2 regions of the Brotomerdimonas butyrica genome follow, and region 2 is predicted to be linked to the other one. Evidence: riboswitches for the same ligand, from Rfam matches in the RefSeq annotation. Region 2 holds a riboswitch; the other holds the start of a gene.

Region 1 (10,926 bases), on a different contig from region 2:
AGCGTCGCAGGTCCATTATGCCAACCAGCAAATCTGTCCATACAGGCACCGCACGTCCGCCACCGATCCGTCGTACAACGCCACCGATCCTCAACACAACTTCATGGATCCCTCCCGCAATTTTCACTTCATGCCCGGCGGTTCTTGTGATATACTGTCTATGTTCATCGGTCTCGGGATCGATCACTGTTCATCGGTCTCAGGGCTAATCACTGTCAATCGGTTTCAGAATCGGTCGGCTTTCACATATGATTCAGCAATACTGCGCAGGAGGCATACAATGCATTCAGATCATGCAAAGAAGTCAAAGGATATCAGTAAAACCAGTGGCAAGGCGCTTTCAGAATTCAGCTTTAAACGTGAATTGAAAATTCTGGCCTTCGGGCTTGTGGGATCGCTTATCATGGCCATAAACATCAAGAGCTTCGTACACACAGGCGGCCTTTATCCCGGCGGATTCAACGGAGTGACGCTCCTGATACAGACAATATGTCAGCGATTCTTCGGAATATCACTGCCGTTTTCGCCTATCAGTCTGATCCTCAATGCCATACCTGCGATATTCAGCTTTAGATTTATCGGCAAGAGATTCACGATAAACACCGCACTCATAATCGTTGCGACTAGTATATTCACAGATATCGTCCCGGCAATACCGATCACTCAGGATATCCTGCTGATCAGCGTATTCGGAGGGCTGATCAACGGAGCTGCTATCAGCCTCTGTCTGATCGGCGGCACTTCTACAGGCGGCACGGATTTCATAGCCGTATATTTTCTTGAGAAAAGAAATAATGATGTCTGGAATTACATACTGATGGGTAATGCTGCGGTGCTCATCATTGCCGGTCTTCTTTTCGGCTGGGACAAAGCGCTTTATTCTATCATCTTCCAGTTCACCTCGACCGAGACGATACGCCTGCTCTATCAGGCACACAACAAGGTAACGCTTTTCATTGTCACAGATTTCCCGAAAGAACTGTACCAGGCGATACTCGACGCCACACATCACAGTGTGACCGAGATACCTGCAACCGGAATGTATTCGCATGAAGATCGCGCCATGCTGTACTGTGTCGTTTCCAGCACAGAGGCGAAGATCGTTACTGAACGCGTACTTGCAAAAGACCCGAAGGCATTCATCAATGTAGTAAAAACTGAAATGTTCATGGGGCGGTTTCATATGCCTGACAGATACTGATCGCCGATCATTATGCAAAGGCGCAGTCATTCGGCAATGCCAGTGATCGACTCGCAGGCAAGGGCTCCATATCTGCGATCACACACATAGATTTCAAACATCGAAATGCGCTCGGCGAATGGGTGATTTCTGCACCGGAATACAAAAACGCTGTCTCGCAGCGCCTTGATGAGGGCGATGCGATACAGCGTTTTTTCATTGCATATGAAACAAAATTCCGATGTTCCATGCACATCATATTTTATTTAGAGAACCTTGCTCAGGAAGTTTTTCGTTCTTTCGTTTTTAGGAGCTCCGAACAGTTCTTCCGGAGTACCCTGCTCCATCACGACTCCCTGATCTATGAAAAGCACCCGGTCTGCGACCTCACGTGCGAAGCCCATCTCATGAGTAACAATCACCATCGTCATACCTTCTTCAGCAAGCCTTTTCATAACATTGAGTACTTCGCCGACCATTTCGGGATCGAGCGCAGACGTCGGTTCGTCAAACAGCATCACTTCAGGCTCCATCGCCAGTGCTCTCGCTATCGCGACTCTCTGCTTCTGGCCGCCTGACAACGACGCCGGAAAAGATGCAGCCTTATCTGAAAGACCAACTGTTTCAAGGATCTTCAGAGCACTTTCCTCTGCCTCAGCCCTGTTCTTTCCTTTTACCTTTACAGGCGCTAAAGTAACATTGTCGAGCACTGTCATATGCGGGAACAGATTGAAATTCTGGAACACCATTCCGAGTCTTTCTCTGATCTTGTCTATATCGACTCCAGGAGCATTGATCCTTTCACCATCGAGATAGACCTCACCGCCTGTAGGCTCCTCAAGAAGATTGAGGCACCTTAAAAAGGTACTCTTTCCGGAACCCGACGGACCTATGACACAGACAACTTCCTGCTCTTCTATTTTTTCACTTATACCCCGGAGGACATCCAGCTTTCCGAAAGATTTTTTCAGATCTTTAACTTCTATCACTCTGAGCCATCCTCCTTTCTATATACGCAACCAGTCTGGACAGCGTAAGAGTCATCACGAGATAAACTATAGCAACACCTATATATGCCTGGAACGACAGGAACGAAGATGAAGCCCACAGCGTACCGCGCCTTGTGATCTCGACAATACCTGCTACGGAAAGTATCGACGTCTCCTTGATGAGAGTAACGAATTCGTTTCCGAGCGCAGGAACGATGATCTTGAATGCCTGCGGAACTATTATGTATCTCATGGTCTGTCCGCTGCTGAGTCCAAGTGACCTTGCAGCTTCCGTCTGCCCTTTGTCTATTGCCTGAAGACCGCTTCGTATTATCTCTGCCATATATGCAGAGCTGTTGATGCCGCATGCGATAAATCCGACTATTATCATGTGTTCCCAGTTGAACTGGAGACCAAATGCGGATTTGAGAAGCTGAGGGACACCATATGCCAGTATCAGCACCTGAACCAGCAGAGGAGTTCCTCTGAGTATGTCCACATATACCGTAGCGATCGCTCTGAGTATCTTGTATTTTGATCGTTTGGCTATAGCAACAAAAAGACCTATGATCATGCCCCCGGTAACCGCAACGAGTGAGATTATCAGCGTAACAGGGATACCTCTTGATGCTACAACTATACCTTGTAAATATTCCGCCAAACCGCTTCCTCCTTAAAAGCCAAAAAGCCGACCTCCGGCTGCAGATACAGCCAGAGGTCAACCAATTATCTGCTTTATTATTCTAAAACCTACAGTTCTGACTATTTATTGAACCATTCATCAACCAGCTTGTCGAATGTTCCGTCTTCCTTGATGTTCTTGAGACCGTCGTTGATCTTCTTGAGAAGCTCATCGTTGCCCTTCTGAACTGCGAATCCGTAGCTTTCTGCATTGAGAGCATCGCCTACCATCTTGATCTTGTCAGGCTGCTTCTTCATGTAAGCTTCTGTTACAGGCTTGTCATTGATAACTGCAGAAACGTCTCCGTTGATCAGCTGCATCATTACTGTATCAAGACCGTCCAGGATAACTGCTTCCTTGATCTTGCCCTCTTCCTTCAGTTCCTTTACCTTCTCTGCACCTGTAGTTCCTGTCTGTGCAGCAACCTTCATATCAGGAGTCAGATCATCGATGCTCGTTATCGAATCATTGTCAACTGTAACTGCCACGAAAAGCTGTGAATCATAGTATGAATCACTGAAATCTACTTCTTTCTGTCTTTCAGGGTCATCCTTGTTCATTCCTGCCGCTACGATATCTATGTTTCCTGCCTTGAGTGCAGGGATAAGTCCGTCAAATGACAGATTCTCGAATTTAACTTCGAATCCCTGATCTTCACCGATAGCCTTGATCAGATCCATGTCAAGACCTACGATGTTCTGATTGTCATCTGTAGTGTCAAACGGAGGGAATGTAGGTTCTGTTCCGACTTTGTACACTACGGTATCTCCGCTTCCGCTGTCATCGCTGCCGCCGCATGCCGACAGAGAGAAAACGAGAAGCATAGCCAATAAGACTGCTATTACACTTTTTTTCATTTTAGTTCTCCTTCTGCATATTTTTATTATTATGTGTGATTTCTTTTATAATTATACACACATTGGCAAGAATATTCAAGAAGTGAATCAAAATCATTTATATAAATTTGCAGCAGGCTTGAGGGCTGCTTGAATGAGCCTGAATGAAAGCTTTTACGACTGGTTTATGACTGTCTTTTACGGCTGCCGGCAGATACATACAGATATAGTTTTTTATTCTAAAGGCGAAATATCCTCTGCCATCGCTGTACATCACATATCAAAATGTTGTATAATCGTACTATAGTTATATGTTACACAGTTACTTGATTTACTTGCAAGGAGCCTAACAATGGAAAAAAAGAAAAAAATGAAAAACTGGGTGATGGTGAGGCCCAGGAAACCTAAGGAATGGGTAGTGCTGGTGCTCATGCTGGCTACCATCCTTCCCACGATCTCACCAATGGTCAACTTTTTCAACAAACCTGTGATAATACTGGGACTGCCGCTGCTGTTCTGGCTTGCCATAGGAGCACTCGTCGCAGTTATCATCGTTCTCAACATAGCATACAGATGGGGGGTCCACTAAATGTCAGTCATCACAGCATGGGGACCTTTCGTCATAACCATCCTTTACACTGTAGTCGCATGTATACTCGGCTACAACGCTAAAGGAAAGCTCGATATGGACAAGGTCGAAAACTGGTCTTCATCCGGAAACACTTTAGGCATAATCGTAATGATCTTTCTTACCGGTGCTGGAAATGTAAGCTCATATACATTCCTCGGAGCTCCGGGCTGGGGATACAGCAGAGGCGTGGCATGCCTTTACGTTGTCATTTACATGGCATTCATCGTTTATTCATGCTACCTGATGTCTCCGAGAGTCAACCGTCTGGCTGTAAAAAGCGGCTACAGGACGCAAGCCGAAGGCATCGGCGCCAGATTCGAATCTCCATTCCTCCGCATACTCTGCGGTATCGTCGGAGCTTTCGCAGTCATCGGCAACTCGCTGGTGCAGGTCATCGGATCCGGTAATATACTTTATGTAATGAGTCACGGAGCTATCCCGCTCTGGCTCGGAGAGCTGATCATAGTTTCGGCTATCGCGTTTTACGTTTATAAAAGCGGCCTGCGCGCTATCGGCTGGACGAACGTTCTTCAGGGCGTCCTGATGTTCTGTCTGTCGATACTGGTAGGACTGTTCGTGCTTTACACCGCAATGGGCAACTTCAGCATAGGCGACGCGTTCAGAACTCTGCAGGAGGTATCCCCTCAGCACCTGACACTTCCCGGTGCTATGGACAACTTCCCTCCTGTTTACTGGACGACTTCGATACTCATCAGTATCTTCTCGTTCTGGCCTCAGTTCTGGGTATGGGCTTCAGGTGCAAAGGACGAGGATACGGCAAGAAGACAGTACCTCTACGTGCCTGTTTTCTATTTCGTGATGATCCCTATGATGATCGTAGGTCTCGTATGTGTATTCGCATTCACTGAGTTCAACGGTGAATCCACCGACCAGGTGGCGCTGCAGTACTGTCTCGACAATCTTCCATGGTGGATCACAGGTCTGCTGGGCGCAGGTATACTCGCCGCATCACAGTCATCTGCAGAGCCTCAGTTCCATACGAGTACATTCACGCTGACGCACGACGTTATCGCACCCGCTGCCAAACTCACTCCGGAAAAAGAAGGAAAGCTCCAGAGGAAGCTTCTTCTCGTCGTGATATTCCTGATCGCTTACCCGCTTTCAGTCACGAATCCGGGCGAGCTCGTAAACATACTGCTGGTATGCTACGGATTCATCGGACAGCTGTTCCCGTGCATGCTCGGCGTACTGTGCTGGCCGCGTGCAACGAAAGCTGGCGCTATCGCAGGCCTGGCTTCAGGCGTGCTGGTCGTGGCACTGTTCAATATAGTATGGCCTAATCCGCTTTTCGTGCATGCAGGTATCTGGGGACTTCTCGTAAATCTGCCGGTGTTCATCATCGTAAGTCTGTTCACAAAGCCGGCTTCAGAGGAAACACTGCGCAAGTTCTTCCCTGACTACATCATGGATCAGCTTTACGAAGAGGTCGAAGAGGCATAAAAATGCAGATCATGGCATCCCGCCGGATCACATGATAAAAGCAACAATATCGAAAGTACCGCAGGAAATCACCTGCGCTAAAAAGCGAGCGGCTCGGCATCACTGCGGGCCGCTTTAAAACTAACAACTGACATATGATTTTCTGACTGGCAAAAGGAGGTATGATACCATGAACAAATCACTTTCAATGTATGCCGACATGATTTTCAAACACGGCGTCGTCGTGACTGTGGATAAGGAAAATTCCATATGCGAAGCCGTTGCTGTAAAGGGCAACAAGATCGTCTATGTCGGAGACGATGCAGGCGTCGAAATGTGGAAGGGCGAAAACACAAAGGTCATCGATCTTGACGGCCGCGCACTGCTTCCCGGATTCATCGATTCGCACATGCACCTGGGAATGACCGGACAGAACGCAGCCGTGATAATCGACTGCAACAGCAATGACGTGACGAGCATCAGGCAGATACAGGAAAAGATCCGCGAGGCCGCTGCAAAGACGCCAAAAGGCGCATGGATCAAAGCCACCGGATATGAGCAGAGCAAGCTCGCCGAGGGAAGACATCCGACCCGCGACGAACTCGATGAGGCAGCTCCCGACAATCCGGTACAGCTGACGAGATGCTGTCTGCACATGGGAGTCTACAACACACTTGCACTCGAAGCAGGTGGTATCACCGGACCTGAGATGTTTGCGCCGGGAGAGGTCGTAGTCGACGAAAACGGACGCATGACAGGCCTGCTCAAGGAGACCGCATGCACTTACATGTGGGACAAAGTCATTTACACGGAAGAAGAATTCATGAAATCCTTTAAAGCCGCAAACGACATACTTCTCAGCTACGGTGTGACAAGTATGCACGACGGCAGCTTTTACGGCGAGGAGACTATCGGTCTCTATCAGGAAGCGTGCCGCAGCAGGCTCATCAAGGTGAGAATGTACAACCTGCTCTATCATGCTTACGGCAAGAAGAAGACGATCGAATGGGTCAACCGTTTCATTTCGACAGGCATACACGGCGGTCTGGGTGACGATCATTTCAGGCTCGGACATGTCAAGATCCTGATCGACGGCAGCACCAGTGGACCTTCATGCGCAACTACAGAGCCTTACAGCCACGACCCGAACCTCAAGGGTATTCAGCTTTACACACAGGAGGAAGCCGATGATATCATCATAAAGGCTCACAATGCCGGCTTCAACGTTTCGGCACATGCTGTCGGCGACGCCGCCGTAAACGTGATACTGACGTCGATCGAGCGTGCGATGGCCCAGAACCCGCGTCCTTGCAGACACAGGATCGAGCACTGCGGCATAATCAACGAAGAACTCCTCGCCCGAATCAAAAAAGCCGGCATCGTGCCGATACCGAACCCCGGGTTCTTCAATGAAAATGCTGAGATCTACGTAAAGTATTACGGCGACAGAGTCAACTACATGTTCCCGCTGAAGTCGTATCTGGACAACGGCATCATCGCTGCTCTCGGTTCCGACTCGCCGGTCATCGAAGCTGATCCTATGATCGGTCTTTACGGGGCTATGACGCGCTCTGACAAGTGCAGCGGTACCGTTGCTGGTCAGGGCCAGTGCATCGGCATCATGGATGCGATCAGGATGTACACATACAATGGCGCCTATGCTTCTCTCGAGGAAGATATAAAGGGCAGCATCGAGCCGGGCAAGCTCGCTGATCTCGTCGTACTGTCCGAGAACATACTCGAAACTCCTGTCGAAAAGATCAAGTCGGTAAAGGCCGATATGACAGTTATCGATGGTGAGATCGTATATGAGCGATAAGCAGAATGTAATGGAAAATCGCACGCTACGGTTTTGCAGCAAATCTCAATGACCCATGTGTGTGCATATTTTGCACAACTGCCAAACAGCGCACACATGCAGGCTCTGCATCAAAATTCAAAACAATGCACACGTGCAGGCTTTGCACTAAAACTAAAACAACGCTCACGGGCAGGCTTTGTATAAAATGCCAGCGGGCATGCACGTGCATGATCTACAAAAAACAACGGAGATACCGTGAGGATCATTTCTGATCGGGTATCTCCGTTTTATTTTTATTGTTGTTCTTATCGATCGGTGAGATCATCGAAATCACTCGAAACAGATCGTTAAAAGCCGATACTTTATGCTTTTGCAGCTTCGCTCTTGAGCGGTTTCTGCGTTTTCTTGATGATAACGAGTACCGCGATCAGGATAACAAGTCCTACAGGGAGTGATATCCATGCGCTTCTTGTGAATCCTGCGATGATATATGTAACGAACGAAATAGCTGCAACAGTTATCGCGTAAGGCAGCTGCGTCGTAACGTGTGCAACGTGGTTACATCTTGCACCTGCACTTGACATGATAGTCGTATCTGAGATCGGTGAGCAGTGGTCTCCGCATACAGCGCCTGCCATACAAGCTGCGATCGAGATGATCATGAGCTGCGGGTCGCTTCCCTGGAATACTTCTACAACGATAGGAATCAGTATACCGAACGTACCCCATGATGTACCTGAAGCAAATGCCAGACCGCATCCGATAGCAAATATGATAGCCGGCAGCAGACTCATGAATGTTCCTGCCACTGATTCTGTAGCAGTCGATACGAATGTTGCAAGTCCAAGGCTGTCAGTCATTGCCTTGAGTGTCCATGCGAGCGTCAGGATAAGGATAGGTGCAACCATTGCCTTGAAGCCTTCAGGTATGCAGTCCATGCTTTCCTTGAATCCGAGCACGCCTCTTGCCACGTAAACGATCACGATGATGATCAGTGCAACGATACTTCCCAGAGAAAGTCCCACAGATGCGTCGGAGCCTGAGAATGATTCAACGAATCCCGTTCCGCTGAAGAATCCGCCTGTATATATCATACCTAATACACAGCAGATGATGAGTATTATGATAGGGAGCACCAGGTCGATGACCTTGCCTGCTCTTCTTCCCTCAGCCTTTTCTGCCGCCAGATCCTGAGTATCGTCAGCCTTTGATTCCTGGATCTTGTCAGCGTACTCTCTCATCTTTCCGTAGTCGAACTTCATTCCAACGATCAGGAACATCATCGCGATAGTGAGCAGTGCATAGAAATTGTACGGGATAGCCTGAATGAACAGCGTGAAACCGTTCTCGCCTTCAACGAATCCTGTTACTGCTGCAGCCCATGATGAGATAGGCGCGATGATGCATATCGGCGCTGCCGTAGCATCGATCAGGTATGCCAGCTTTGTCCTCGGTATGCCTTTTTCTTCTGCCAACGGCGACATTACGCTTCCTACTGTGAGGCAGTTGAAATAGTCGTCTACGAATATCAGTATGCCAAGGACGATAGTCGCAAACTGCACGCCTGCCTTTGTCTTGATGTGTTCGCTCGCCCATACTCCGAACGCTTTTGAACCTCCGGATTTGTTGAGCAGAGCTACTACTACTCCCAGTATTACCAGGAATACCAGTATTCCGACATTGTATGAATCAGCAAGCGATCCCACAATACCGTCGCTGATAACGTGTGTCAGCGTACCTTCGAAATTCCCTGCATACAGCGCGCCGCCTATAACGATACCGATAAACAGTGAACTGTATACTTCTTTTGTGATAAGTGCAAGCAGGATAGCTGCAACAGGCGGTACTATAGCCCATGCTGTAGCGTATAATGCCGGTTCCTCTGCTGCTTCTTCTGCAAATGCAAACAACGGACATGCTATTACCAACAGAGCAGTCAGCATTATTATGCGTGTCACTCTGCTTCTAAAATTACTCATTTTTTCCTCCAAATAAATGTAAATGCGATTTCCTTAATGTGATCTTGATTATGCTGTAAATCATTATGCTGCCTGGCCGCCCCGGCGTTTTTTCTTCGTGATCTTCCTGCTTAAAGAAAAAACCATGGACAGCGTGCAGCGCATCATCCATGGTATATAAAATTCATCTGGGAATTTCCATGGATAGCACTCCACTAATGTGACAGTCCGCCGCATGTTATACGGCGACCCAGGATCCATACCAGGGTATAAGGATCCTTCGGCGAGATCTCCTTTCCTCCGCGCATCGCCCCGACTCCCTTTGCCGGTCCGCTGCAGAGTACTGATAGATCCCGCGCCTCTATCCAGTCAATATTGATTTTTAACTGATTACTAAACTAATTCAAGGAATACCAGTTCAGCGTTGTCGCCTTTCCTTGGTCCTAACTTGAGAATCCTTGTGTAACCGCCCTGTCTGTCTTCGTACTTAGGTGCGATCTCATCAAATAATTTAGTTACAACAGATTCATCATATACATATGCAAGCACCTGTCTTCTTGCGTGAAGATCTCCGCGCTTTGCAAGTGTTATCATTTTTTCTGCCTGTCTTCTGGCTTCTTTAGCTCTAGTGTCAGTAGTTGTGATTCTGCCTTCTCTGAGAAGATCTGTAACCAGATTTCTCAGCATAGCTTTTCTATGAGCTGAAGATCTGCCTAATTTTCTATATCCTGGCATCACTGCATCCTCCTATGATTATTTTTACTATTCGTCACTCTGCCTGAGACTTAAATCTAACTCTTCAAGCTTGTGCTTAACTTCATCTAATGACTTTTTACCCAGGTTCCTTACCTTCATCATGTCTTCCTCACTTCTGTGAGTAAGTTCCTCAACAGTGTTTATCGCAGCTCTCTTGAGGCAGTTGAAAGAACGAACTGAAAGCTCAAGTTCCTCAATAGTCATCTCGAGTGCCTTTTCTTTCTGGTTTTCTTCCTTTTCAACCATGATTTCCATGTTCTCGGTCGAATCTGTAAGCTCTACAAACAGGTTCAGATGCTCCTGCATGATCTTAGCGCCTATAGATACTCCTTCGCTCGGAGTTATCGATCCGTCTGTCCAGATTTCAAGGATGAGCTTGTCATAGTCAGTTACCTGTCCTACTCTCGTATTCTGGACTGTAAAGTTTACTTTCCTTACAGGTGTGTATATCGAGTCTGTAGGGATAACTGATATCGGCGTGTTTTCATCCTTGTTCATATCCGCAGGAACATATCCTCTGCCCCTTGCAAGATTGATCTCCATGATCAGAGTAGCGTTCTCTTCGAGAGTTGCTATATGAAGATCCGGATTGAAGATCTCTACATCAGAATCTCCTAAGATATCTGCTGCAGTCACTTCTTTAGGGCCTATCG
Region 2 (10,926 bases):
TAAAAAACATATATAGGAAACAGGCCTGCCGGTGCTGTGCTGATATTAGTCGGTACAGTACCATGCGGGTCTGTTTTGCTGTAAAAACAATACGAAAACCAGTCATATGAAAAGCAGAGAACTCGAATGAAAAGGTCTCTGGTTTACAGGTGCCATCTTTGGTAAAATCATTGAAAATCTCGCCCTTTCAGGAAAGGTGATTACCAAGAGTGACAAATCATCCGGGATTCTTTGGTAAATTTTTTCATAAAATATGGCATTTTATGCGTTTAAAATACCAAGAATCAGTACTCGATTTTTGGTTATTGGTATTCTTCATCAAAAAAAGAGACGAAAAACGGCTGTTTTTACCAATAACAGACATTCGGCAAATGAGTTTTGGTTTTTCTATAAGCAGACGGCAGGCGGGCATGATATACAAAACAAATTGCACTTACAGGGTGGGTGTGTTAAAATTTATTCAGAAAATTCGACACGATTTTATTTCGGAAGAGAGGAAGGAGTTAAGATGAAAAAGAGAGTAGTATATATGCTGTTATGCTTCATGCTGTGCATGGTGTCAATACCGGCTGCGGCATTTGCAGACAGTGAGACACCGGCAGTGCCGGCTACGTGGAGCGACTATGCTGCGACAGCATTTGCGGGCGGCAGCGGAACGGAGGCTGATCCATATCAGATCGAGACAGCAGAGCAGCTGGCAAAACTGGCAGCAGATATCAATACAGGAATTGTAGACCTGGATCACAGCAAAGAATATTTCAAGCTGACAAAAGATATCGACTTGTCGGCACACAGGTGGATACCGATCGGATCGGGATCGGCAAATAGATCTTTTCATGCATTTTCCGGATATTTTGACGGAAATGACAAAACGATTACAGGGCTTCGCGTAGACGAAAGCGACGATCATTTCAGCGCAGGTCTATTCGGAAACTTTAGTGGATATGAGATCAAAAATCTGAAAATCAAAGACGCATATGTCAAAACAGAGTCAGGCGATGAGACTGAAAATGCAGGCATACTTATCGGATCAGCAGCTCAAGGATATGGCATGACGACCAGTGTAAAGGATTGCTCCGTGAGCGGTATCGTGGAAAGTAACAGTGCGCGTACCGGCGGCTTTGCTGGAGATAACAGTTACGGTACTTATGAGAACTGTACAGCTGATGTAAAAGTAATAGGTGCAGGTTGTGCAGGAGGCTTTGTCGGTGAAGATTTTAAAGGAACATATAAAAACTGTACAGCTGAAGGCAATGTCAGCGGATCCTGGTCAGTCGGCGGCTTTGCAGGAGTTCTGTTCTCTGAGAGCAAAGCAGACCATTGTGCTGCCCAGGGAAAAGTCACTGCAAGCGACTGGAACGCTGGCGGCTTTGCAGGATATGTCGAAGAGGGTGTAACGATCAGCAACTGCGTTGCAGCCGGAGATGTTGAAAGCACAGTCGACGGATGGGAACCAAAAGTCGGCGGCTTTGCAGGAACGGTCGATGGGAATAGTAAAGCAAATACTGTTTCAAACAGCCATGCGGCAGGAAAAGTGACGAGTGCAAGTAAAGATTTCAAAGCAGGCGGCTTTGCAGGCGCTCTGATAGAGACTAATAACTTTGCTTCATGCTCTTTCGATGTGGAAAAGAATGCAGTTCTCAAGGCAAAAGGCGGCACTGAAGCGGCAGAGATCGAAGGTGTTGAAGCGGCTTCAACTCAGAAAGTTAAAGCAAACGTCTGCAGAGACTACTACGGAAAACATGAGCTGAAGGAAGTCCCGGGAAAAGCTGCAAACTGTCTTGAAGACGGTGTTGAAACATACTGGATGTGCGATAACTGTGGCAGCATGTACTCGGATAAGGAACAGATGACGATGATCACGGAACCGGTGGTTATCAAGGCGACCGGCCATAAGTTCGGCGAGTGGAAAGTGATTAAGGAAGCGACTGCCTCAGAGAAAGGCGAAAAGCAGCGCACTTGCCAGGTATGCCAGTTCGTAGAAAAAGCTGAGATACCGGCGACAGGCGCACCTGTAAATGACAAGTCAGCTGCAACAGGCGACAGCAGCATGCCGATCCTTTACGGGATCCTGGCGTTGGCAGCTCTCGCAGGAGCAGGCGCAGTCATTGTGACTAGAAAGAAAAGGATGAACTAGATCATAGAGCATGCACGGACGCCGGATCTGTGATCCTTTGGAACCATAGATACAGAGCTGTGATAGGCGAAGAGGTTCTGTCAGTCCGGTGTCGACTGATGTGCAGGCGCATATGAATGAAAGGGAGGTTTTATGAAGAAACGATTTACAGCAGTAGTGATGGGCCTGTTGCTTCTCATACTGCTGATACCTTCGACAGTATTTGCAGACAGCATACCTGCGATAGTGGGGGATCTCGATCTTACGAAAGGAAATCATGCGGACAAGACGCTGGCAAAAGACGGTTATGAATGGGATTTAGCCACGAATACTCTTACGATACAGGATCTGGCAGTTACAGGAGATATAATTCTTCCGAAACGAGACTGTACGATTAATGTAAAGGGAGAATGCAGTGCGCAGAATGTAACAAGGAATGACAGCGGAGCAAACCAGGCAACTTTGGCGAAAGGTGTACAGGGCGCTTCTTTTAAAGGGCATTTTGATGTTGCCGGCAATCTGACATTTACAGATCTGACGGTGATCGAGTCTGCGATCTCCAACGGCAATGTTGGAGCTGAAAATGCAGTGTTGAAGCTTGAAAACAGTAATGTCACACTGACGCATTTATCGTGGATGACAAATGGCGGTATCGATCTTGTTAACAGTAGTCTGACGGTTGCAGACAACGGTACATTTGGCCAGTTCTGGACAGAAAAGATAACGATGGATGATGATTCTGTCATTGAGTCCTTCAGCGCATTATCGAATTACGGCAATGTGGGAATGGAAGGATTTCACTCCGTTCAGGATTATATTGCAGTGCCTAAGGGCGGAAGTTTTGTAAACGTAGGTGACAGACCTGTAACAATTGCCGATAAAAGTGGAATGGCAGTGAGCCACTTCATCCTCAAAGCACCTGCCGAAAAGTGTCAGATCGACCTCAAGGCTTCGCCGGCTGAAGGCGGAACGGTGAGCGGTGCAGGCGAATATGACTGCGACGCTCGCGTTACCGTGAAGGCTGAAGCGAACAAGGGCTATCATTTCGTACGCTGGGAAGACTGGCAGGGAAATATCGTAAGCAAGGACGCAGCATACAGCTTCACTGTGAAAGAAACAACGACACTGACTGCAGTCTTTGCAAAGGACGGCGCGACACCTGCGCAGCCGGGTGGAACGGACCAGAACACAGACAAGGGCACAGCGCCTAAAACAGGCGACAATGCTCATCCGGTGATCTGGATCGCACTGCTTGCAGTGAGCGTACTGGGTATCGCAGCTGTGGCGGTATTTGGCAGAAAACACGCGTCACAGAAAAAATAAACGCAGGCAAAGTAAATACATGATATGAATATAAGCGGATCGCAAGCGCCGAGAACGATGCACCGGCGATGACACGATCGGATACAGCTTTGCAAAAGAACCGGCGGCACCGTGCGGATCGTAAAGATCGAGCAGGAGCCGCCGTTATTTATACGATGAAAACCCTGTTTGCCGACTTCATCATGCGACCCGCCAGAATCCCAATATATACTTGCATAATCTGTCGATATTTAGTATACTTACAACAACAATAGTTGATAGAGGTGCGGAAAAGAAGAAAGGATAAGTAGCCGGCGGGCAGAGACTTACCCGGAGGCGATTCCGCCGAATCGGAGCCGCAGGCGTGAGACTCCGGTGGGCATGCGGTCAACAGCCGTATGACTGTCTGACGGATGACCGGCAGTTGAGCTATCCTTATATGACCTTGATTTTATTTGATTAGTCAGTAAGGTGTAGCCTTGCTGATTTTTTTCTGGCATGCGGGCACAGGGGCACATCAGTATCAGCCGTTAGTCGGCCGTGAACAGGCTGTATCAGGCCGGAGCGGCCGGATGTACCTCACAGAACGCAGGAGACAGCAGCATAATATGCAAATCATAATATATAGCAGTAGAAAGGCAGAACAATGGAAGTTTTACAGATCGGAGGAGTGAGCTGCCGTGAGCTGGCAGACAGATTCGGCACACCACTTTACGCATACGATGAATCAAAGATAATACAGCAGGCAAAGGACGCCGTGGCAAATTTTGCATCGGACAGATTCGACACAGACGTCGTTTACGCATCGAAGGCGTTTTCGTCGAAGGCTCTGTTCAGACTGCTTGCCGCAGAGGGTACGGGATTCGACGTTGTCAGCGGCGGAGAGCTGTACGGCGCGCTGAAAGCCGGAGTGGACAAAGAAAAGATATATTTCCACGGAAATAACAAGAGCGACGAGGAGATCTGCATGGCTCTGGACGCAGGCATCGGCTACTTCGTAGTAGACAACATCATGGAATGTGACAGGCTCGTGAAGCTTTCAGAGGAAAAGCAGAGGCCTGTGAAGGCGTTGCTGCGGATAAATCCGGGCATCTCGGCTCACACTCATGAATATATCATGACGTCGAAGCCGGACTCCAAGTTCGGAATATATATCGAGAATCGCGAGCATATAGATTATGTGATAGACAAAATGGCAGCCGGCAGATATGCAAAGCTTGCGGGTTTCCACAGCCATATAGGTTCACAGATCGTCGAGGCAGAGTCATTTGAAAAGGCGCTCGGCACGATGATCGGCTTCCTCGCTGATGTAAAGGCTGCAAGAGGGCTTGACGGCCTGGAGCTGAGTATTGGCGGAGGATTCGGCATAAAATACGTTGATTCCGATCATCCGGTGCCTCTCGGGGAAATGTGCGCAAATCTCGTGCATTATGCGGAAAAGGCGCTCGATGAAAAAGGCGTGACGATCTCGAAGCTGATAACTGAGCCGGGCAGAGCGATGGTCGGCGAAGCGGGATACACGATCTACACCATCGGAGACATGAAGAAAAGCGGAGACAAGAACTACATCTTCGTCGACGGCGGCATGAGCGACAACATCAGGCATGCGCTTTACGATGCGGAATATACGGCAGTCCTGCCGGAGAAGCTTTCGCAGAAGCCGGAGAAAACATACTGCGTGGCGGGAAAGAACTGTGAATCCGGCGACATACTGATCGCACAGATCGATCTTCCGGAAGCAGAGCCGGGCGATCTGCTGACAGTTTACTCGACAGGTGCCTACGGATATTCCATGGCAAGCAACTACAACAGGCTCGGAAGACCGCCTGTAGTCTTTGCAAAAGACGGCGAAGCGAGACTGATTATCAGACGCGAGACGTACGAGGATCAGTTCAGGCTTGAAGTAGAAGACTAGGAACAGGCACAGTGCGGTTTTGCATAGACATGCACAGAACTGATGAGAAAAGGCAGGTAAAAATATGATCACATTTTCAAAATATCACGGCTGTGGCAACAATTTCGTGATAATAAAGGAAAGCGAACTGCAGGCGAAGGTCCAGCCTGGCGGTTATCCGGGGCTGGCGCAGAAAGTCTGCGACGTCAACACCGGGGTGGGCGCTGACGGTATGATAGTAGTAAGGACGGAGCCGGCACTGGAAATGGTGTTTTTCAACTGTGACGGCAGCAGGGCGCCGATGTGCGGCAACGGGATCAGATGCTTTGCGCATTTCTGCCGCGAGGAAGGGATCGCGTCGGGCAGCAGCTATCCGGTAAAGACGCTTGCGGGCGATATGATCGTTGACGTTACTTGCGATGAGCCGTTCAGAGTGAGGATAAACATGGGTAAACCGGTGTTTTCCAGAAAGGCTATCAATGCGGACATCGAGTGCGAGGATTACATGGACCTGGATCTTGCGCTGCAGGATGGAAGCGATATCAGCGTGAGCAGCTTTTTCATGGGGACGATACACACTGTTGTTTTTGTGGAAAATTTCGAAGATATCGATGTGCCGAAGGTCGGCGAGGAGATATGCAATCACCGGTTTTTCCGCGAGAAAACGAATGTGAATTTTGTAAAGGTAATAGACGATATGACCATGGAGGTGCAGACTTACGAGCGAGGCGTCGGAATGACTCTTGCGTGTGGCACGGGTGCCTGTGCGTCGGTCGTGGCAGCGGGGATCAAAGGCCTGTGCGGCAGCAGAGCAGATGTCATCCTCAAGCTGGGAACGCTGAATATCGAGGTGGCAGAAGACGGGAATGTATATATGGAAGGACCGTCGGAAAAGATACTTGACGGGCAGTTCTGTCTGCGCTAGGCGCGCGGAGCGAGCAGCGGTCCGGCATATGGCGGACCGGTCACGGACAGTAAACTGCAGCTTTGCAGATGGCAAACTTGCGGCTGACCGCAGGCTGCGATTTTGCAGATCGGCAGTCCGTGACGACATGAAAACGAAACGATACAGGTATAAAATATATATGAGGGAGTAACAAGTATGAGAACAGCAATTTTAGGCGGCGGCGCTATGGGAAAAGTGCTCGCCGGAATGGTAGAGGAGAAGGAAGGTTATGAGCTGGCAGGTGTGATCGAGCCGATGGAAGGGCAGAGACCGGAGGATCTTGGAGGATTCGACGTGATCATCGATTTCAGCAATCCGGCAAATCTGCAGATGCTCGCAGATTACTGCAGAGCCAGCGGCTGCCCAGCGGTCATCGCAACGACCGGATTCGAGGCGGAGCAGCTCAAAGAGATCGAAAAGCTGGCGGAAACAGTGCCGGTGGTATTTTCCGCAAACTATTCGCTCGGTATCAATGTGATGAAAAGAGTCATCGCAGAGATAACGCCGATCCTGGAGGATACATTCGATATAGAAATAATAGAAAAGCACCACAACAAGAAGCTTGATGCGCCGAGCGGCACTGCTAAGATGCTGCTTGAGGCCGCAGATGCGGACGGCAGCTATGAGCATGTTTTCGGCAGAGACGGCAACAGGAAGCGCGGCAGGGAGATCGGCGTGCACGCGATCAGAGGCGGCACTATCGCCGGTGAGCACACAGTGATATACGCAGGGACTGACGAGATACTCGAAGTAAAGCACACGGCGGGATCGAAGAAGATCTTCGCGGCAGGCGCACTCAAGGCGGCAGCGTTCGCGGCACAGGCGCAGCCGGGGCTTTACAGCATGGAAGATGTACTGTTCGGAACAGATAAATAGCATACAAGCCCATAGCAGCCGGCGGACCGTACGCCGAGGATTTGCATAACAGAAACACCAAGGAGGATCACACGAAAGATGGAAGCAAGAGAAATAATCGAATTTATAGGAAATGCGGAGAAAAAAACTCCGGTCAAGGTATATGTCAAGGAAAAAGCGCCTGTTGACTTTGAAGGCTGCCAGGTGTTCGGCAGCGGCGACAAGATCGTTTTCGGCGACTGGAGCCGGATCAGCGGCATCCTCGAAAAAAATGCGGACAGTATCGAGGATTACGTGATCGAGAACGACTGCAGGAATTCGGCGATACCGCTTCTCGACATGAAAAATATCAAAGCCAGGATAGAGCCGGGTGCGGTGATAAGAGACAAGGTCGACATCGGTGACAATGCGGTCATCATGATGGGCGCGATCATCAATATCGGAGCAGTGATCGGCGAAGGCAGCATGATCGATATGGGTGCGGTCCTCGGTGGAAGAGCGACGGTCGGGAAAAACTGTCATATCGGTGCGGGCACGGTGCTCGCGGGCGTTATCGAGCCGCCTAGTGCACAGCCGGTAATCGTTGAGGACGATGTCGTTATCGGTGCAAACGCTGTCGTGCTGGAAGGATGTCGCATCGGAAAGGGCGCGGTAGTCGCTGCCGGTGCAGTGGTCGTTGATGATGTGCCTGCCGGCGTCGTGGTCGCAGGAGTTCCTGCGAGAGTGATCAAAGACGCTTCGGATACTGCTGCGGAAAAGCTTGAGATAGTCGATCTGCTGAGGAAGCTGTAGATCCGCGGGCAATGCGGCCGGCTGCAGCTCTGTTGAAAGAGTTGCGGGCGAGAGTTCTGTAAGTGTGCAGAGGTCTGGCCTGCTGAGAGGATCGCAGGCTGTGCAGCCTCTCAGTCTTATTATGTAGATTTTAAGACCGGGTTCGGGAAATCCAGAAGATGGGTTTCCGGGCTCGGTTTTTAATGTAAAATATTGACATTTGCGATTGTAAATGGTAAAATATTACAAAATGTTGATGAGCATTTACGAAATCAGGCTGATAAATCGACAAACCGCAGAAGAGATAAAAGGGGTATATGGTTATAATGGAAGACAAAATAAAGCAGAATTTTGAACGCAGGCAATTTACGAAGCTGCGGGCTTTGCATGATATGGAAAATAACAGGCTGCTACAAATGAAGCATGAATACAGCAGACTGCCGGAGGGCGAGATACTGATCCCGTACAAGAATGCACATGCGACTTATTACATATATGAAAACGGTATCCAGAAATCTGTAAAGCGCAGTGAGCCGGTGGTGGATAAGCTGATGCGCAAACGCGTGCTGAAACGTGCGATCACCATGCAGGAAGCATGGTGCAGATCGCTGGAGGATGCGGAAAAAAGTTTTAGGCACAGGATGAAAAGCATGGAAAAAAGCGGCATGGGAAAGACTCTGATCAGGATACTTGAAATGCCTGAAAGCGATATGTTCGTTATGGAGCCGCGCGAGTATGAATGGAAAAACGAGAACCATCATCGGAACGGTTACAGACCGGAACTGCTGAAATACAAGACGTCGAAGGGCGTGATGGTCAGATCGAAGTCGGAGAAGATCATTGCTGACAAGCTCGAGCAGCACGGGATCCCGTACAGATATGAAGCGGAACTGATCATAAACGGAAATCGTTATTATCCGGATTTCATGATACTGCTGCCGGATGGAAGGATACTGATATGGGAACATTTCGGAATTATGGATGATATCGACTACGCGAGCAGAGCCTGGCGCAAGATCGAGAATTACAGGCGGGCGGGATATGTTCAGCACACCAATCTGATATGCACGTATGAAAGCGATATAGAGAACGATAAAGTCATCGATGAGATAATAAGGCGATTCATTTTGTGACTCGGTCGCGTTGATGGTAGTGATACGGACTTTTGTAAAAAACCAAAAATCATTTGTCGGATAGCTGTTGTTGGTAAAAACAGCAGTTATCCGGCGATTTTTTTGATGGCGAATACCAAAAATAAAAAATCGATGGCGGGTTCTTGGTATTTTTCATGCAAAAATGCCGGGATTTTCATGAAAAAGTTACCAAGAAATCATAGGCGAAAGCAGTTTCTTGGTAAACATGAGCTTTGAAAGAGGCAATATTGCAGCGATTTTGCCAAATATGATGATGCTATGGCCTGATCTTGGTAATCGTCTGTGGCTCCGGGATTCTGCAAGCGCGGTGATGCTTTCATGTGCGCCATGCCTGGCACACATAAAAAAGTCGGAACATCGGGAATATCCCCGGTGTTCCGGCTGCATATTTCTATATTATTTTTACTTGACTTCTACTGTCCATCCCATTTCATCAGGAAGCTTGCCTGTCTGGATACCGTAGATAGTATCGTAAAGCTCCTGTGCCATCGGGCCGATCTCACCGTTGTTGATGATCATGTCTTCGTCCTTGTAGCAGAGTTCGCCGACAGGTGAGATGACTGCAGCAGTTCCGGATGCGAACATCTCTTTGAAGTTGCCGTCTTTGTAAGCCTGAACGACTTCGTCGATAGCCATTTTTCTCTCTGATACCCTGATGCCCTTTTTCTTCAGGATCTGGATAACAGTGTCTCTGGTGATACCGGGCAGGATAGTGCCGTCCAGCGGAGCTGTGATGACTTCATCGCCGATAACGAAGAACGCATTCGAAGTTCCGACTTCTTCAACATATTTTCTGTGAACGCCGTCGAGCCATAAGATCTGCTCGAAGCCCTTTGCATGAGCTTCCTCCTGAGCTTTCAGACTGGCTGCATAGTTTCCGCCGCACTTGGCTTCGCCTGTACCGCCTTCAGTAGCTCTTACATAAGTGTCTTCAACGTAGAGTTTCGTAGGTGTCAGACCGCCTTCATAGTAAGGACCTACCGGGCTGAGGATGATGATGAATTTATAGTGCTTAGAACGGCGCACTCCCAGGAATGCCTCGTCAGCGATTATGAACGGTCTTATGTAAAGCGCAGTGCCTTCCTTCTGAGGGATCCAGTCAGCGTCGATCTTTACGAGAGCCTTGATCGCTTCAACGTAGAGATCTTCGTCGATCTGCGGGATGCAGAGACGTTCATTGGTCCTGTTAGTTCTCTTTGCGTTCATGTCAGGTCTGAAAAGCTGCACTTTTCCTTCCGGAGTCTTGTAAGCCTTGAGCCCCTCGAACATAGTCTGAGCATAGTGGAAAACGACAGCCGCAGGGTCGAGAGAAAGCGGGCCGTAAGGAACGATCCTTCCGTCATGCCAGCCTTTGCCGTCTTCGTAATCCATTATGAACATGTGATCGGTGAATTCAGTACCGAATCTCAGCGTATCAGGATCAGGTTTTGCTTTTGGATTAGGGTTTTTTGTGATCGAAAAATTATATTTCATGGCGCTCTCCTTTATATTATTTTTTTGTCAATTACTGTATAATATATTTTACAACATAGAATTGGCAAAGTCTATTATTACCACAATAAATATACCACTGGAATTGTTCATAATCAACAATAAAAAGTAAAAAATATTATTTTTGAAAACAAAAAAACCAAAAACAGCGCGAAATCGCATATTTTCTCCAAACATACATAAAAACACTATATAATAAACGGATATGAAAAAGAAAGATAAAAAACGGAGCATGCCGGTGAGGATGTTCTCCGCACTGATAAAAATAGCAGTAGCAGCTGCAGTCATAGTGATAGGTCTGAATTTTTACGTGATAAAAAGCACGGAGTCACAGATAAATGCAAACTACGAGATGCCGGAAGACACAGCCACCCGGGAGGAGGTGGAAGATCTCAGC

Evidence for each region. Region 2 has a riboswitch for lysine ahead of lysA (diaminopimelate decarboxylase). Riboswitches for the same ligand answer to the same signal wherever they lie in the genome.
Region 1: linked by a shared signal. The riboswitch ahead of OCV59_RS01930 (Na+/H+ antiporter NhaC family protein) and the one ahead of lysA (diaminopimelate decarboxylase) in region 2 are both predicted to bind lysine.

What each region holds. Positions count from the first base shown of each region.
Region 1 is NZ_JAOQJP010000002.1:132,646-143,571, forward strand. Features, by position in the region: gene OCV59_RS01895 (YitT family protein) at 281-1,201, shown strand; gene OCV59_RS01900 (amino acid ABC transporter ATP-binding protein) at 1,447-2,169, opposite strand; gene OCV59_RS01905 (amino acid ABC transporter permease) at 2,156-2,830, opposite strand; gene OCV59_RS01910 (basic amino acid ABC transporter substrate-binding protein) at 2,932-3,708, opposite strand; gene OCV59_RS01915 (hypothetical protein) at 4,040-4,276, shown strand; gene OCV59_RS01920 (sodium:solute symporter family protein) at 4,277-5,779, shown strand; gene OCV59_RS01925 (amidohydrolase) at 5,949-7,577, shown strand; gene OCV59_RS01930 (Na+/H+ antiporter NhaC family protein) at 7,922-9,538, opposite strand; lysine riboswitch at 9,715-9,889, opposite strand; gene rplQ (50S ribosomal protein L17) at 9,911-10,252, opposite strand; gene OCV59_RS01940 (DNA-directed RNA polymerase subunit alpha) at 10,280-10,926, opposite strand, start outside.
Region 2 is NZ_JAOQJP010000005.1:5,400-16,325, forward strand. Features, by position in the region: gene OCV59_RS04580 (hypothetical protein) at 509-2,137, shown strand; gene OCV59_RS04585 (InlB B-repeat-containing protein) at 2,270-3,439, shown strand; lysine riboswitch at 3,690-3,858, shown strand; gene lysA (diaminopimelate decarboxylase) at 4,065-5,333, shown strand; gene dapF (diaminopimelate epimerase) at 5,398-6,237, shown strand; gene dapB (4-hydroxy-tetrahydrodipicolinate reductase) at 6,415-7,134, shown strand; gene dapD (2,3,4,5-tetrahydropyridine-2,6-dicarboxylate N-acetyltransferase) at 7,213-7,905, shown strand; gene OCV59_RS04610 (PDDEXK family nuclease) at 8,211-9,017, shown strand; gene OCV59_RS04615 (branched-chain amino acid aminotransferase) at 9,441-10,511, opposite strand; gene OCV59_RS04620 (SanA/YdcF family protein) at 10,735-10,926, shown strand, end outside.